4 regions of the Bradyrhizobium sp. BR 10261 genome follow, and region 2 is predicted to be linked to each of the others. Evidence: predicted binding sites of a transcription regulator. Region 2 holds the regulator's gene; each other region holds the start of a gene.
What was found. Region 2 encodes PhoB, which activates phosphate uptake and scavenging genes when phosphate is short. Its sites were predicted from a motif close to TGTCATNNANCTGTCAT; they were not measured.

Region 1 (4,372 bases), on a different contig from region 2:
TGAAAGGCTCTTCGCCCTTCGCGGCCTTCATACGCGTTGAGGACCCGTCCGGCAACAACTGCCAGCTCTGCTCGTTGTCCTTGAGATTGGCGACCATGATCTGTTCGAGAACCTGCTGATGCACCGTCGGATTTTGCAGCGGACACAGCACCTCGACACGGCGGTCGAGGTTGCGCGGCATCATATCCGCCGATGAGATATACACAGCCGCTTTCGCGCTCGGCAGGCCCTGGCCCATGCCGAAGCAATAGATTCGGCCGTGTTCCAGGAATCGTCCGATGATCGACTTGACGCGGATATTCTCCGACAGGCCGGGAATGCCGGGGCGCAGGCAGCAGATACCGCGGACCACGAGCTCGACCTGCACGCCGGCCTGTGAGGCTTCATAAAGCGCATCGATGATATCAGGATCGACGAGCGCATTCATCTTCATCCAGACCGCGCCGGGCTTGCCGTGACGGGCGTGCTCGGTCTCGCCCTGGATGTGCTCGATGATGCGCTTGCGCAAGGTCAGCGGCGACACCGCCATCTTTTCCAGATCACTCGGCGCGGCGTAGCCGGTGATGAAGTTGAACACGCGCGCGGCGTCGCGGCCGATGGTTGGTTCCGAGGTGAAGTAGGACAGGTCGGTATAAATACGCGCGGTGACCGGATGATAGTTGCCGGTGCCGGTATGGACGTAAGTGGTGAGGCTGCCGCCCTCGCGACGCACCACCATCGAGAGCTTGGCGTGCGTCTTCAGTTCGAGGAAGCCGTAGACGACTTGCACGCCGGCGCGCTCCAGGTCGCGCGCCCAGCGGATGTTTGCCTCTTCGTCGAACCGCGCCTTCAACTCGATCAGCGCGGTGACGGACTTGCCGGCTTCGGCAGCTTCGGCGAGCGCGCGCACGATCGGCGAGTTGTTGGAGGTGCGGTAGAGCGTCTGCTTGATCGCGACGACGTCGGGATCGCGCGCGGCCTGTTGCAGAAACTGCACCACCACGTCGAAGGATTCGTAAGGATGATGGACGATCAGGTCCTTTTGTCTGATAGCCGCGAAGATATCGCCGCCATGCTCGCGCACGCGCTCGGGATGGCGCGGCACGTAAGGGGTGAATTCGAGGTCAGGCCGGTCGAGCCGGGTGAGTTGCGACAGCTCGTTCATGGCAAGCACGCCGTCGACCAGGAATACCTCGTCGTCGGCCGCCGACAGCGCGTGCTGCACGAAGTTGCGCAGTTCTTCCGGCATCTTGGCGTCGATCTCAAGCCGGATCACCGATCCGCGGCGACGCCGCTTCAGCGCGGTCTCGAACAGGCGGACGAGGTCTTCGGCTTCTTCCTCGATTTCGAGCTCGGAGTCGCGGATGATGCGGAAGGCGCCCTGGCCGTGGAGACTGTAGCCGGGGAACAGGCGATTGATGAACAGGCTGGTGGCCTGCTCCAGCGAGATCAGGCGGACCTTGCTCTCGGCCGGCAGGCGGATGAAGCGGTCGATCTTGCCGGGCATGCGGATCAGCGCGTTCATCGGCTTGCCATCAGCCTCGCGCGTCAGCTGGAGTGCGATGGTGAAGCCGAGGCTCGGGATGAACGGGAAGGGGTGGGCTGGATCGATCGCCAGCGGCGTCAGCAGCGGGAACACATTGTTGAGGAAATACTCCTCGAGCCAGGTTCGCTCCGCCTTGGTGACGTCCTTACCGTCGACCAGCGCGATGCCGACGTCGGCCAGCGTGCCGCGCAACTCACGCCAGATCGCCTGCTGATCACTGGCAAGTTGCGAAACCGTGCGGTTGATCAGCGCCAGCTGCTCGGACGGGGTCAGCCCGTCAGGGGCACGCTCGGCAATGCCCTCGCGGACCTGCGCCTTGATGCCGGCGACGCGGACCATGAAGAACTCGTCGAGGTTATTGGCTGAGATCGACAGGAATCGCACCCGCTCCAGCATGGGGTGGCTGGGGTTGACCGATTCCTCCAGGACGCGACGGTTGAAATGCAGCCAGGACAACTCGCGATTGATGAATCGCTCGGGGCTTGAGGCGATCGCCGGCAAGCCCCCGGTTTCCGTGGCTTTCTCCTTTGTTTCAACAGCTTGCGCGGAATCCATGAGAAGTCGGTCCATCCATTTCGCCCCAATTTGCGACTTATGCGCAAAACCGGCCGGAGCATGTGTTAATGCGATGACGTTTCGATGACATTGATGTTCCGCCGCCGCGCCGCGTCAAGCGGGCCAAGAGGGCCTAGGCGGCGCCTGCGGTCAGGCGTCCCGAAGCAGCTCAGCGGCCAGCGCCCTTGTGACGGGACGGCCGAGCCGCAGCGCCTCGCTGTCGAGCTGTTCCACCGCGCGCCGTGCGGCAGCCGAGGAGCGCTCCAGCCTGGTCGCAAGGTAGCTCACAACAGCCTCGTCCACGGTGAGCTGGCGGTCGGTACAGAACTTGACGATCAGGCCGCGGAACAGCTGGTCATCCGGTGGCGCGAGCGAAATCACGGGGATCGTCCGCAGCCGGGAGCGCAGGTCGCGGAGCTCGACCTCCACCGCCGCTGGCGCCTCGCGTCCGGTGAACAGCACATAGGCTGCGTCCTCGCGGGCGAGGTTCATCAGATGGAAAAGAGCACGCTCGTCAAAATCACCAGCCCTGAGATCCTCAACGACTAGCGCGCCGGTCGCAAGCGCGCCGGGGACGGCGGCGGCACTCAGAGCGCTGGCTGTGGTGGAGCGGGCGCCTGATTGCTCGGCCCAGATCGCGGCGAGATGGCTCTTGCCCGAGCCCTCGGGGCCGGCGAGCCACATGATCCGGTTGGGCCATTCCGGCCAGCTGTCGATCAGGGCGAGACCGGCGGCATTGGCAGGGCCCTCCAGGAAATTGTCCCGGCTGAGGCTCTCCGCATGTGGAAGCGAAAACGCCAATTGTCGGGGATGAACGCGGCCTGCCACGCTTGCTTTGCTCCTTACCGGCGCGCCGGCGTTGTCTAACGAGAATGGACTTATTCGATCGGGAGTTGGCCTTTTGCGGGGCCGCATCCCCTCTCATTTGGCTTCGATCGTGCTCATGTGCCGCAGCCACTCCACGAGATAGAGCGACACCGAGGACAGGGTGAACACCGTGACGAGGCCCATCAGGACGATATCATACGGCGACGACCTGAAGCCGAAGGCGAGGGCGGCCAGCACCAGCGCCGCATACGCGACCTGTGCCGCTGTGTTTAGCTTGGATACTTTCGACGGCCTCATCTCGACCGGCTTGTCGAATAGCCAGGACACGATCACCGCAGTGACGATCATGATGTCGCGGGACACCACCAGGATCACGATCCAGCGCGGGATGTCGCCCCAGATGCCGAGCGACAGGTAGATAGACACCAGCAGCGCCTTGTCGGCCAGCGGATCGAGCAGGGCGCCGAGCTCGCTGGTCATGTTGAAGCGCTTGGCCAAAAAGCCGTCGACGGCGTCGCTGATGCCTGCGATCAGGAAGACGGCGAACGCCACCTCCATTTGGCTCGACACGATGGCCCAAACGATGATCGGGACCAGCATGATGCGGCCCAGGGTAATAATGTTCGGAATACTCACACGGCGCTTCCCGGCACCCGACCTGACCTTGAATCCGGCCTCTAAGAGGCTGAACCGGTTGATATCTCTACATAGTATAGGGCGGGGCGCCACGCTTGCCATTGCGCGTCCCCGGAATTCGACGTAACCAGCCGCAAACCCACTGGAAATCGGGCATGACCGACCGCAAAAACGGCCTCACTTACGCCGATTCAGGCGTCGATATCGACGCGGGCAACCGCCTGGTCGACCTGATCAAGCCGATGGTGCGCGCCACCGCCCGGCCGGGCGCGGATGCCGAGATCGGCGGATTCGGCGGCCTGTTCGACCTCAAGGCGGCCGGCTTCAAGGACCCCGTCCTGGTTGCGGCCACCGACGGTGTCGGCACCAAGGTCAAGATCGCGATCGAGACTGGCCTGCACGGCGGGATCGGCATCGACCTTGTCGCCATGAGCGTCAACGACCTCGTGGTGCAGGGCGCCGAGCCGCTGTTCTTCCTCGACTATTTCGCTTGTGGCAAGCTCGACCCGGAGGCCACCGCCGCCATCGTGGCAGGCGTCGCAGAGGGCTGCCGCGAGTCCGGCTGCGCCCTGATCGGCGGCGAGACCGCGGAGATGCCCGGCCTCTACAAGGACGGCGACTACGACCTCGGCGGATTTGCCGTCGGCGCGGCCGAGCGCGGCACGTTATTGCCGCGGAAGGACATCGCCGCGGGCGATGCCGTGATCGGTCTTGCCTCGTCGGGCGTGCATTCCAACGGCTTCTCGCTGGTGCGCAAGATCGTGGAACAGTCCGGCCTCGGCTTCGAGGCGCAGGCGCCGTTTGCCCCTGTTATGACGCTCGGCGGCG
Region 2 (4,372 bases):
TTGACCGCAACGCCCGAGGTGAAATCGAGATAGCGATCGCCATTGGTTGCGATCAACCAGACGCCTTCACCGCGCTCAAAACCGATATCGGCCCTGGCGAAAACGGGGAGCAAATGCGGCGCGGCGCTGTTGGTCATGACGATCTCTTTGGTGGTCATCAGGATGTTTCGGACGGCCTGAACACGCATGGCGCAGCGCGTCATTTGGCCCGGAAAACGAAACGTGCCGCCTTTTAAGGGCGGCACGCGCGACTATCTTATGCTTGGCAATACGGGTGTCAATGCCGCCCGGAAAGCCTCGCGAAACGCTGAATCCGTAGTCTTGCGGTGGCGATTTTGCGGGATTTTCGCCACGGAACATGTGGACGCGAGTCGGCGGACTCTTGCGCGTGAGTCACGGCATATTGTAGCGTTTGGCTTGTCAGATACGACATCTCGTGCAGCGGTTCTGATCCCAAAAGTCCTCATGTACCGGCGTAAACGTTCGGGCGCATCTGGTGCGCCCGGCGAGCCTTAAGGGATTCTGGCGGCACGGGTTTTTCGAAGCTTAGGCATTCGTCGTGAGGCCCCGCAGATGGCTGGCGCCGGCGAAGGAAAGGATGCAATGACGGTTTTGACCTGGTCAGATGATCGCGTCGAGCAGCTGAAAAAGCTCTGGGAGGCCGGACTTTCGGCCAGCCAGATCGCCGCTGAGCTTGGAAACGTGACCCGCAACGCCGTAATCGGCAAGGTGCACAGGCTCGGCCTGTCCGGCCGCGCCAAGAGCCCCTCATCAGCAGCTCCGCGGCCGCGCAAGGCGCGTCCCGCGCAGCACATGATGCGGGTGAGCCGCCCCATGGCGCGCGGCAACACCGCGCTTGCGCAAGCTTTCGAGGTCGAGGTCGAGGCTGAACCTGTTACCTACGACAACGTTGTGCCGATGAGCCAGCGGCTCTCGTTGCTCGAATTGAACGAGGCCACCTGCCACTGGCCGGTCGGCGATCCCTCAAGCCCGGATTTCTTCTTCTGCGGCGGCAAGGCGCTCTCCGGCCTGCCCTACTGCGCCCAGCACTCGCGCGTGGCGTATCAGCCGGCGGCGGATCGCCGACGGGCGCCGGCGAAGCCGGGCACGCGCTGAGTACTTGGTTCAGACGACATCGTCGCGGTACAGGCCGGGACGAAAAAAAGCGCGCCACCTGGCGCGCTTTTTTTTGTTTGCTGGCGGGCAGCTTAGCTTGACGTCTGCTCGGCCTTCGCGAAGCGATCGTCGAGCGCGTAGCCTGCGCCGCGAACGGTGCGGATCGGGTCCTGCTCGCGGCCGAGATTGAGCAGCTTGCGCAGGCGGCCGATATGCACGTCGACGGTGCGTTCGTCGATATAGATGTCGCGGCCCCAGACGCTGTCGAGTAGCTGCTCGCGCGAGAACACCCGGCCGGGATGCTCCAGGAAGAACTCCAGCAGGCGATATTCGGTCGGTCCGAGATCGATCGGCCGGCCCGAGCGCGCCACGCGGCGCTTCTCGCGATCGAGCTCGATGTCGCCGAAGGCGAGCACGGTCGCGAGCCGCTCGGGGCTGGCGCGCCGCAGCAGGCCCTTCACCCGCGCGAGCAGCTCGGGCACCGAGAACGGCTTGACGATGTAATCGTCGGCGCCGGTGGCAAGGCCCCTGACACGCTCGCTCTCCTCGCCGCGCGCGGTGAGCATGATGATCGGCAGCTGCTTGGTGTCGGATCGCGTCCGCAACCGGCGGCATAGCTCGATCCCGGACAGGCCCGGCAACATCCAGTCGAGCACGATCAGATCGGGGATGTGCTCCTTGAGGCGGGTGTCGGCGTCGTCGCCGCGCATCACCGTCTCCACGTCATAGCCGTCGCCTTCGAGGTTGTAGCGGAGAAGCTCGGTCAGAGCTTCCTCGTCCTCAACCACCATAATGCGTGCGCCCATGGGCTCGTCGCTCCTTGCGTAATCAGGTGTTCGGGACCGTCGTGGCGAACGTCGTCATGTCGCCCTTCGGCCGCTTGTCGGTGATGGCCTGGCCTTCGATCATGTAGAATACGGTCTCGGCGATGTTGGTGGCGTGGTCGCCGATCCGCTCGATGTTCTTGGCGCAGAACATCAGATGGATGCAGAACGAGATGTTGCGCGGATCCTCCATCATGTAGGTGAGGAGCTCGCGGAACAGCGAGGTGCAGATGGCATCGACTTCCTCGTCACCCTTCCACACCGCCATCGCCGCCGGCAGATCGTGCGCGGCATAGGCGTCCAGCACCGATTTGACCTGCTGCTGCACGAGGTCTGTCATGTGCTCGAGGCCGCGGAACAGCTTGAGCGGATGGAAATCCGTCTCCAGCGCCGCGACGCGCTTGCCCATGTTCTTGGCGAGGTCGCCGATGCGCTCGAGGTCGGTCGCAACCCGCATGGCGCCGACGATCTCGCGCAAGTCCACCGCCATCGGCTGGCGGCGCGCGATGGTCAGCACGGCGCGCTCCTCGATCTTCTTCTGGAGCGCGTCGAGCTCGGCATCGATGGTGACGACGCGCTGGCCCAGCGCGACGTCGCGGCGGATCAGCGCATCGACGGAATCGACGATCATGCGCTCGGCGATGCCGCCCATCTCGGCGACCAGGCGGGTGAGCTCCTGAAGGTCGGTGTCGAAGGCTTTTGCGGTATGTTCGGAAGCCATGTCCTGTCTCCTCAGCCGAACCGGCCGGTGATGTAATCCTGCGTGCGCCGGTCCGACGGCGACGTGAAGATCTTGCTGGTGTCGTCGAACTCGATCAGCTCGCCCAGATACATGAAGGCGGTCTTGTCGGAGACGCGGGCCGCCTGCTGCATGTTGTGGGTGACGATCGCGATGGTGTAGTTCTCGGACAGTTCCTGGATCAGCTCCTCGACCTTGGCGGTCGAGATCGGATCGAGCGCCGAGCAGGGTTCGTCGAACAGGATCACTTCAGGCCGCACCGCGACGGTGCGGGCGATGCAGAGGCGCTGCTGCTGGCCGCCCGAGAGCGACAGGCCGGAGGCGTTGAGCTTGTCCTTGACCTCGTTCCACAGCGCGCCGCCGCGCAGCGCCTTCTCGACGCGGTCGTCCATCTCGGACTTCGAGATCTTCTCATAGAGGCGGATGCCGAAGGCGATGTTCTCGTAGATCGTCATCGGGAACGGCGTCGGCTTCTGGAACACCATGCCGACGCGGGCGCGCAGCAGGTTGAGATCCAGCTTGGGGTCGAGGATGTTGGTCTGGTCCAGCATCAGCTGACCGGTGACGCGCTGGCCCGGATAGAGGTCATACATCCGGTTGAAGATGCGCAGCAGGGTCGACTTGCCGCAACCGGACGGGCCGATGAAGGCGGTGACGCGGTTGGTACCGAGCGTCAGATTGATGTTCTTCAGCGCCTGGTGCTCGCCGTAATAGAAATTGAGGTTGCGCACCGTCACCTTGGCCGGAGCTTCCGGCAGCGGCTGCTGCGAGGCGAGGTGAGCGTTGGAGCTCACGGATACGGACAGGTCGGTCATTTTGCGGTCCTCTCGGCACCGAGGATGCGGGCGCCAATGTTCAGGGCAAGCACGGTGAGCGTGATCAACAGCGCACCGCTCCAGGCGAGCTGCTTCCAATAGGCGTAAGGGCTCTGGACGAAATTGTTGATGGTGACGGGCAGGTTCGCCATGGTCTTGTTCAGGCCGAGGCTGAAGAACTGGTTCGACAGCGCGGTGAAGAGCAGCGGCGCGGTTTCGCCGGCGACGCGGGCGGTGGCGAGCAGCACGCCGGTGATGAGGCCGGAGCGGGCCGCACGATAGGCGATCCGCTTGATCACCAGCGAGCGCGGCAGGCCGAGGGCGGAAGCGGCCTCGCGCAGCGCGTTCGGCACCAGCAGCAACATGTCCTCGGTCGTGCGCAGCACCACCGGGATCACGATGACGGCCAGCGCGAGCGAGCCCGCAATCGCCGAGAAGCCGCGCATCGGCACCACCACCGCACCGTAGATGAACAGGCCGATGATGATCGAGGGCGCCGACAGCAGGATGTCGTTGATGAAGCGGATCACCGAGGTCAGCTTGTCGTTACGGCCGTACTCGGCGAGATAGGTGCCGGCGAACAGGCCGAGCGGCGCGCCGATGCCGACGCCGATCACGGTCATGATCAGTGAGCCGACGATGGCGTTGCGCAGGCCGCCTTCGGTCGAGCCCGGCGGCGGGGTATCGGCGACGAACAGGTCGAGATTCAGGCCGGCGATGCCGTTATAGAGCAACGTGAGCAGGATCAGCGCGAGCCAGGTAACGCCGATGGCGGCGGCTCCGAAGCAGAGCCCTCGAACGATGATGTCCTTGCGGCGGCGGCGTACATAAATCGGGTTCATGTCACTTCCCCGCCTTCGTTTCCAGGCGCAGCAGCA
Region 3 (4,372 bases), on a different contig from region 2:
GTGAACAGCATGTCAATGCCGGGGTCCGCGCGCAGCCGGTGCAGGGCCTCCTTGCCATTGCGGGCGGCGACGACGCGATAGCCCAGCGCCTCCACCCGCTGGATCACCGAGGAGCGTACGAACGGATCGTCCTCCGCGATCAGGATGGTCTCATGGCCGCGCGGGGCAGCCTCGTCAGTCTCGAGCATGTCGGCCAGCGCTTGTCCGCCGCCGGCGCGGGGCAGGTAGATCCGGACCGTCGTCCCCAGGCCCTGTTCGCTATAGATTGAGACATGGCCGTCGGATTGCTTGGCAAAGCCATAGACCATGCTCAGCCCGAGGCCGGAACCCTTGCCGACCTCCTTGGTGGTGAAGAACGGCTCGAACGCGCGCTCGATGACCTCGGACGCCATGCCTTCGCCGTCATCGGTGACCGAGATCAGTGCATAGCTTCCCGATGCGACCTCCGGGTGAAGGGCGCGATAGTCCTCGTCGATCGCGGCGATCTCCGTGCTCAGCGTCAAATGTCCGCCTGACGGCATCGCGTCCTGCGCGTTGAGCGCAAGGTTCAGCACGGCGGATTCGAGCTGGGCGCGGTCCGCAAAGGCCTGGATGGTGCCGGGACCGAACGTCGTCCTGATCTCGATGTTCTCGCGCAAGGTGCGCTTGAGCAGTTTCTGCATGGACAGGATCAGCTCGCCGCAATCGATCGCGCGCGGCTGGAGCAATTGGCGGCGGCTGAACGCCAGCAGCCGCTGCGTCAGTTCTGCGCCGCGTTCGCCTGATTCGCAGATGTCGTCGGCAAATTGCCGCAGATCGGGCCGCGCCTTGAGCTGCTCGCTGAGATGCTCGGCGTTGCCGATGATGACGGTGAGCAGATTGTTGAAGTCGTGGGCGATGCCGCCCGAGAGCTGGCCGACCGTCTCCATCTTCTGTGCCTGCTGGAGCTGCTGCTCGGTGAGCTTGCGCGTGGTCAGATCGTGGATGATGCCGACATGGATCAGCTCGCCATCCTGCCACGCCTGGCCCACCGAGAGGCCCATCGGAAACGTCGAGCCGTCCTTGCGCAGGCCGATGGCTTCGCCGGTTGCGAAACGCCGCGCATGAGCTGCGGAGGAGGGCCTTTCCTCATTGGACATCAGCATGCCGATGTCGCAATTCATGATCTCGTCGGCGCGATAGCCGAACAACCGCTCGCAGGCAGGGTTGAACAGGAGAATGCGGGCTTGCGCGTCGAACAGGATGACGCCGTCAACCGCAGTCTCGACGACAGCGGTGAGGCGCGTCATGCTTTCGCGCATCGCGCGCTGGGCGTCCCCCACCTGTTTGAGCAGCAGCGCCGCGTCCCGGCTCTTGATCGCTTCCTCCTCGAGCGCGGCCTGAACCTTTTGCAGCTCGAACGCGGAAGGGATCGTCAGGATCTTCGGCAGCAGGGGCCACAACGCAGCGGCGGTAAAGATGGAGGCCGCAGCCGCGACCGCCTTGACCATGCCCTCAATGCCGTAGATCGGAACCCAGAGCGTGTAGATCGACAGCACATGCGTCAGGCCGCAGGCCATGATGAAGATCGCGAACGCCCAGTAGACCCAGCCGAACTGGAGGTCGCGCCGCTTGGTGACGAGAATCGTGAGGGCGAACGGGATCGAGAAATAGGCGGCGGCGATGACGGCGTCGGAGGCGACGTGGAGCCAGATCAGCTCGGGCTCCCACAACAGGCAGATGCCGTGCGGTGAAAGCGTCGACGAATCGAGCAGACGTTGAAAAAAGGCCCACATGATTTCTTCCCGAGAGGATTGCGGCCGAAGCCGCCCCCAATTTGGCGTCGCTGGACGAATCCACTCACTAACCTGTCATTCGCACAGTCGGGCGCCAAGGCCGGGCGATGCCGTGGTCATATTTTCTCAGGATATGCACCCTTAAGGGACGACAATCCCGCGCAGTACCGGCTCCGCCTGATTCGTCGGCTTGCTGGGGCTGCGCCGGCGCGCTAGGACAGACGATGGCCAATGTCCTTTTCGACCAGGAATATCCTGCGATGACGACGCCCGTGGCGCTCACCATTGCCGGCTCGGATTCGAGCGGCGGGGCCGGGATTCAGGCCGACCTGAAGACCTTTGCTGCGCTCGGCGTCTACGGCGCATCCGCAATCACGGCGCTCACGGCGCAGAACACCAAGGGCGTCACCGGCATTCACGCGGTGCCGGCAACGTTCGTCACAGCGCAGATCGATGCCGTGTTTTCCGATCTCGATGTCGCCGCGGTGAAGATCGGCATGGTGGCGCAGGCCGCGAGCATCGATGCGATCGCTGCTGCGCTGGCGCGCTGGAAGCCTCGCCATGTCGTGCTCGATCCCGTAATGGTCGCGACATCAGGCGACCGCCTGCTCGCCGCAGAGGCCGTCACGGCGTTGCGCGCGAAACTGATGCCGCTCGCATCCGTGATCACGCCCAATTTGCCGGAGGCGGCCGCACTGCTCGAAGAACCGATCGCGCGAAGCGAGCCCGAGATCGAAAGCCAGGGACGCCGCCTGCTGTCTCTTGGCTGCCGCGCGGTTCTGATCAAGGGCGGGCACGGCGAGGGGGCGGAGAGCACCGATTATCTCGTTGCTGCGGGCACCACGCTGGCGCTCGCCGCGCCGCGCGTCGCGACGCGCAACACCCATGGCACCGGCTGTTCGCTGTCGTCAGCGGTGGCGGCGGGCCTCGCCAAGGGCGAGGATCTCGCGACGGCGGTACGCAACGCCAAAAGCTGGATCAGCGCGGCGATCGGGTCTGCCGACCGTTTCAGCGTCGGTCATGGCCACGGGCCGATCCACCATTTCCACACGTTTTACTGACGCCGGCACCCTGCTGGCGTCCTCCGTCCCGATATTAACCAATGAGGCCGGGGGTTCCGGGGTCTTGCGGGCCATCATTGCCCGACCATGTCGCCTGATTGTCGCATGTGACTGATATTCGCGGGGAGGGCGAGGCAAGGTTCGATTCGTATCTGAGGGGCCTCAAGGGTTCAATCGGTCATCCCCCTGTCACGGGACACAGTTACAGGCTGGCGCATGGGAAGTTACGATGTGAGTGACGAGAGCCCGGAGCGGCGCTTTCGCACGTTGTTCATCTCCGACGTTCATCTCGGAGCCCGCGGCTCTCAAGCCGATCTTCTGCTGGACTTCCTGCGCTACCATGACGCCGATACGATTTATCTGGTCGGCGACATCGTCGACGGCTGGGCGCTGAAATCGAGCTGGCACTGGCCGCAATCGCATAACGACCTGGTGCAGAAGCTGCTGCGCAAGGCGCGCAAGGGCGCCAAGATCATTTACGTGCCCGGCAATCACGACGAGTTCCTGCGCAACTATTACGGCACGCATTTCGGCGGCATCGACGTCGTCGAGAACACGGTGCACACCGGCGTGGACGGCAAGCGCTATCTCGTCATCCACGGCGACATCTTCGACCTCGTGGTGCAGAACGCGCGTTGGCTCGCCCATCTCGGCGACAAGGCCTACGACTTCGCGATCCAGATGAATCGCTTCGTCAACTTTTTCCGCCGCCTGTTCGGCGTGCCCTATTGGTCGCTGTCGCAATGGGCCAAGCAGAAGGTCAAGAACGCGGTCAATTATATCGGCGCGTTCGAGCAGGCGCTCTCGGCCGAAGCGCGGCGCCATGACGCCGACGGCGTGATTTGCGGCCACATCCACTATGCCGTGATCCGCGACGAGAACGGCATCCGCTACATGAACTGCGGCGACTGGGTCGAAAGCTGCACCGCGCTGGTCGAGCACGACGACGGCCATTTCGAGATCATCACCTGGGCGGATCATCTGCAGAAACCCGCGCAAGTGCCGCAAGTGGCAGCAAGGGCCGCTTGATGCGCAACCTGGTCGCGACCGATGCCTGGCACCCGCAAGTCAACGGTGTGGTTCGGACGCTGACCAAGCTGGCTGATGCCGCCAAGACGCTCGGTGTCGAGTTCACATTCCTGACGCCGCAATCGTTCCGCACCTTCGCGATGCCGAGCTATCGCGACGTCCGGCTGGCGATGCCGCGCCCGGCCCGCATTGCAAAGCTGATCGAGGACGCGCGGCCCGACAGCATCCATATCGCGACGGAGGGGCCGATCGGCCTGATGGTCCGCCGCTATTGCCGCCAGCGCAAGCTGCCATTCACGACCAGCTTCCATACCCGCTTTCCTGAATATGTCCGCGCCCGTGTGCCGGTGCCGGGCTCGCTGATCTGGCGGGCGCTACGCCGATTCCACAGCCCGAGCCGGGCCGTGATGGCGGCGACGCCCGCGCTGGCGCGGGAGCTCGGCGAGCGCGGTTTCGACAATGTCTTGCTGTGGCCGCGCGGCGTCGACACCCATTTGTTCCATCCTCGCGCTGTCGATCTTTGCCTGC
Region 4 (4,372 bases), on a different contig from region 2:
CCGGTCGAGATCAGCGTCGTCGGATCGATCCGCAGTTCGGGTCGGTCGCTGAGCGTCAGTGTCTGCGCCTGCGTCACCAGGTTGCGCGGCGGCTGGATCAGCCATTCCGCATCGGCACCGATATGCAAGGAGTAGCCGTTGCCGCTGATCGGGTTGCCGGCAATGCGGGCGACTGCGCCATATTGCTCGCTGCTGCCGGGCGGGGAGACGCTGGAGGCCGAGTGGATCTGGCCCGTGGTCGGTCCGGTGACATAGGCACCCACCCAGAGCTGGTCATTCCACCAGCGGGTACCGACGGCGGAGCGGAAGTCACCGGCTGCGATGTTCTGCGCGATCACGCCAGCCGAGGCGCGCTCCAGGAACATGATGTCGTTGGAGCTGGTGGACTCGTCGAGCGTCCAGGCAATGTCCATGACGCCGGCTTCTACCGCCATCTTGCCGCCGAACGGCTTCAGGCCGGTGTAGCTGAGAAAGGCATTTTCGATGCCCGACGTGCCGCCGCCGGGCAGGAAGCCGACGGCGGTGGCGCCGGCCGCACCAGTGCCGCCAAAACCGTCGGACGTGCCGCCGAAATCGTAGATCAGGGAGTAGTTCCAGTCGCCAAAGAACTTGCCGACGATGCCGATACGGGCACGGCGAATGTTCTCGCCGCTGTCGAGCTTTTGCGGCACAGTTGATGCCGTGTCGGGACGGTAGTTGTACCCCCCGACATCCCAGTGCACGCGGCTCGTGATGGCAACGCAGTTCTGCTCATCCGCGGTGCAGATGGTCGGCCGGTTGTTCGGCATCGTCACCACGACGCCTGATGGGGCCACCGGACCCTTGACCGGAATGGCCGCGTTGGCATTGGCGAGGGCGGCTTTCGCCTCCGAGCGCGCTTCAGCCTTGGCCTCGGCCTTCGCTTCCTGCCTGGCTTTCGCCGTGGCGGCCGTGTTCGCGGCGGTCTGGCTCTGGAGCTTGTCGAGCTTCTGCTCCAGCAGTTTCAACTGCTGCTTCAGGAGCGCGATCTCCTGCTCGCTGGTGCTGGCCGATTGGGCCTGGGCCTGTGAAGCCGCCAGCACGCCGGCGAGACCAATCGCCGTGGCTGCTAGTCTTGTCCTGCTCATGTCGTGCTCCATCCTTTGACGAACTTCCCCAAGTCGCAACGGGAGAGCCTAAGACTGATCGATGACTGCCCCGCGACGCGCGCGCCCGGCTCTGCGGTTCCCACTGATGCCAATTCGCCGCGACCGAATCCGCCTGGCACGAGCATGCAGGATGATGCGCATCATGCCAATCCATCGTCCCGGCAGATTGCGATTTCGCCCGCTGGGCTTGCAGGTGGGACACACCGGAAAGGGGCTGAATATTGCCGCCCGGCGCCCTTCTATTGGGGGGCGAACGCGCCTATATTCCGGCGTCTTTTCCAAGAGGTAGGGATGTTTCGAGCGAACTTGACCGCCGTCGTCACGGCATTGTGCATAGGCTTTTCGGCCCACTTCAATCCGGCGGCGGCGCAGGACCGTCGCGTGCCCTCGTCGCAGGCCGAACTGCGGTTGTCCTATGCGCCGATCGTGCAGCGGGTGCAGCCGGCGGTCGTCAACGTCTATGCCGCCAAGGTGGTGCAGAACCGCAACCCGCTGCTGGACGACCCCATCTTCCGCCGTTTCTTCGGCGGCGGCCAGCAGCAGGAGCAGGTGCAGCGATCGCTGGGCTCGGGCGTGATCGTCGACGCCTCCGGGCTCGTCGTCACCAACGTCCATGTCATCGAAGGTGCCGACCAGGTGAAGGTGTCGCTGTCGGACAAGCGCGAGTTCGAGGCCGAGATCGTGTTGAAGGACTCCCGCAGCGATCTCGCGGTGCTGCGTCTGAAGGATGCCAAGGAAAAGTTCCCGGCGCTCGAATTCACCAATTCGGACGAGCTGATGGTCGGCGACGTCGTGATGGCGATCGGCAACCCCTTCGGTGTCGGCCAGACCGTGACCCACGGCATCATCTCGGCGCTGGCGCGCACGCAGGTCGGCATCACCGACTATCAGTTCTTCATCCAGACCGATGCTGCGATCAATCCCGGCAATTCCGGCGGCGCGCTGGTCGACATGAACGGCAGGCTCGCCGGCATCAACACCGCAATCTATTCGCGCTCCGGCGGCTCGCAAGGCATCGGCTTTGCAATTCCCGCCAATATGGTGCGCGTCGTCGTCGCCTCCGCCAAGAGCGGCGGCAAGGCGGTGAAGCGGCCATGGCTTGGCGCGAAGCTGCAGGCGGTGACGCCGGAGATCGCCGAGAGTCTCGGCCTGCGTTCGCCAAGCGGTGCGCTGGTCGCGAGCGTCGTTCCCACTGGGCCTGCGGCGAAGGCCGGGTTGAAATCCTCCGACCTCATCACCGGCATCGACGGCCAGGCCGTGGACGATCCCAACGCGTTTGACTATCGCTTTGCCACTCGCCCGATCGGCGGCACAGCGCAGATCGACGTGCAGCGCAGCGGCAAGCCGCTCAAGCTGACCATCGCGCTCGAGACCGCGCCCGATACCGGCCGCAATGAGCTCGTCGTCACCGCCCGCTCGCCGTTCCAGGGCGCCAAGGTCTCGACCATCACGCCTGCGGTTGCCGACGAGCTGCATCTCGACGCCGACACCGAAGGTGTCGTCATCACCGATCTCGGTGATGACTCGCCGGCCGCCCAGGTCGGCTTCCAGAAGGGCGACATCATTCTGGCCGTCAACAACCAGAAGATCGGTAAGACCGGCGATCTCGAGAAGGCGGCGGCCGTCAACCAGCGGCTCTGGCGCATCACGCTGGTGCGCGGCGGTCAGCAGATCAACGTCACGCTGGGCGGATGAGTCCAAAGCGACCACAGCAGACGCCAACTCTCTTCGCCGCGGCGGGGCTCGATCACGATGCCCCGCATCCGCTGCCTGACAGGCTGCGGCCGCGGACGCTGTCGGAGGTCGTCGGCCAGGATCACATCCTCGGGCCCGACGGCGCGCTGACGCGCATGCTGGAGACGCGCACGCTGGGATCGCTGGTGTTCTGGGGCCCGCCCGGCACCGGCAAGACCACCGTGGCGCGGCTGCTCGCGGATGCGACCGACCTGCATTTCGAGCAGATCTCCGCGGTGTTCTCCGGCGTTGCCGACCTCAAGAAGGCGTTCGATGCCGCGCGCGCCCGCCGCGAGATGGGCAAGGGCACGCTGCTGTTCGTCGACGAGGTGCACCGCTTCAACCGCGCCCAGCAGGATTCGTTTCTGCCTGTGATGGAAGACGGCACCGTGGTCATGGTCGGCGCCACCACGGAAAATCCGTCCTTCGAGCTCAACGCGGCGCTTTTGTCCCGCGCACGTGTGCTGGTGTTTCGCTCGCTCGATGCCGCTGCGATCGAGAAGCTGTTCGCGCATGCCGAGGCAGTTGAGAGCCGCAAGCTGCCGCTCGATGCGGAGGCGAGGGCTGTGCTGGTGCGCATGGCCGACGGCGACGGCCGCGCAGCGCTGACGCTCGCCGAAGAGGTCTGGCGCTCCGCGCGCGCGGATGAGATTTTCAACGCCGCGCAGTTGCAGGACATCCTGCAACGGCGCGCGCCGATCTACGACAAGTCGGCCGACGGCCATTACAACCTGATCTCGGCGCTGCATAAATCGGTGCGCGGCTCCGATCCCGATGCTGCGCTGTATTATCTCTGCCGCATGCTCGATGCCGGCGAGGACCCGCTGTTCCTGGCGCGCCGTGTGGTACGCATGGCGGTGGAGGACATCGGCCTTGCCGATCCGCAGGCGCTCGTCATCGCCAATGCGGCCAAGGACGCCTTCGATTTCCTCGGCCATCCCGAAGGCGAGCTAGCGATCGCGCAAGCCGTGGTCTATCTCGCAACCGCGCCGAAATCGAACGCGGTCTATTCGGCCTTCGGCACGGCGATGCAGGTGGCAAAACAGGCCGGCTCGCTGCTGCCGCCAAAGCACATCCTGAACTCGCCGACCAAGCTGATGAAGTCGGAAGGCTACGGCTCAGGCTACGAATACGACCACGACGCCCCCGACGCTTTTTCGGGCCAGGACTACTTCCCTGAGGCCTTGGGACGCCAGACCTTCTACGACCCGCCCGAGCGCGGCTTCGAGCGCGAGATCAGGAAACGGCTGGATTACTGGGCCAAGCTGCGCAAGGAGCGGGGTTCGCGTTAGAGGTGGCCATTTCGCCGTGACGAAGGGCCGCTTTTAGGGTACGCAGGCAGCCATGAGCCGCCGTATCAAAAGAACCAATCAAGAGCCCCGTTCGCGCGATGAGCGCAAGGATTCGCGTCCGCATCAGTCGCGGAGCGCGAAGAAAGCGGGACCGCGTCCGGGCGGCAAGCCCAGCAAACCGCCGCGCTTTGCCGGCGAGCGCGCCGAGCGACGTCCGCC

Region 1: HYH07_RS16685 (RNA degradosome polyphosphate kinase) is a predicted target of PhoB. The motif match lies at 2,154-2,170, and genes of this name have one in related genera.
Region 3: HYH07_RS14160 (UDP-2,3-diacylglucosamine diphosphatase) is a predicted target of PhoB. The motif match lies at 2,992-3,008, and genes of this name have one in related genera.
Region 4: HYH07_RS27985 (OprO/OprP family phosphate-selective porin) is a predicted target of PhoB. The motif match lies at 1,157-1,173, and genes of this name have one in related genera.

The regions. Positions count from the first base shown of each region.
Region 1 covers NZ_JACOFQ010000012.1:174,882-179,253, reverse strand. Annotated here, with positions in the region: gene HYH07_RS16685 (RNA degradosome polyphosphate kinase) at 1-2,080, opposite strand, end outside; gene HYH07_RS16680 (DnaA ATPase domain-containing protein) at 2,231-2,908, opposite strand; gene HYH07_RS16675 (CDP-alcohol phosphatidyltransferase family protein) at 3,002-3,544, opposite strand; gene purM (phosphoribosylformylglycinamidine cyclo-ligase) at 3,700-4,372, shown strand, end outside.
Region 2 covers NZ_JACOFQ010000016.1:99,538-103,909, reverse strand. Annotated here, with positions in the region: gene HYH07_RS20050 (aspartate aminotransferase family protein) at 1-137, opposite strand, end outside; gene HYH07_RS20045 (GcrA family cell cycle regulator) at 604-1,116, shown strand; gene phoB (phosphate regulon transcriptional regulator PhoB) at 1,209-1,922, opposite strand; gene phoU (phosphate signaling complex protein PhoU) at 1,945-2,661, opposite strand; gene pstB (phosphate ABC transporter ATP-binding protein PstB) at 2,673-3,494, opposite strand; gene pstA (phosphate ABC transporter permease PstA) at 3,491-4,336, opposite strand; gene pstC (phosphate ABC transporter permease subunit PstC) at 4,338-4,372, opposite strand, start outside.
Region 3 covers NZ_JACOFQ010000010.1:162,498-166,869, reverse strand. Annotated here, with positions in the region: gene HYH07_RS14170 (PAS domain S-box protein) at 1-1,754, opposite strand, end outside; gene thiD (bifunctional hydroxymethylpyrimidine kinase/phosphomethylpyrimidine kinase) at 2,015-2,815, shown strand; gene HYH07_RS14160 (UDP-2,3-diacylglucosamine diphosphatase) at 3,032-3,844, shown strand; gene HYH07_RS14155 (glycosyltransferase family 1 protein) at 3,844-4,372, shown strand, end outside.
Region 4 covers NZ_JACOFQ010000028.1:76,791-81,162, forward strand. Annotated here, with positions in the region: gene HYH07_RS27985 (OprO/OprP family phosphate-selective porin) at 1-1,106, opposite strand, end outside; gene HYH07_RS27990 (DegQ family serine endoprotease) at 1,419-2,822, shown strand; gene HYH07_RS27995 (replication-associated recombination protein A) at 2,819-4,153, shown strand; gene HYH07_RS28000 (RluA family pseudouridine synthase) at 4,206-4,372, shown strand, end outside.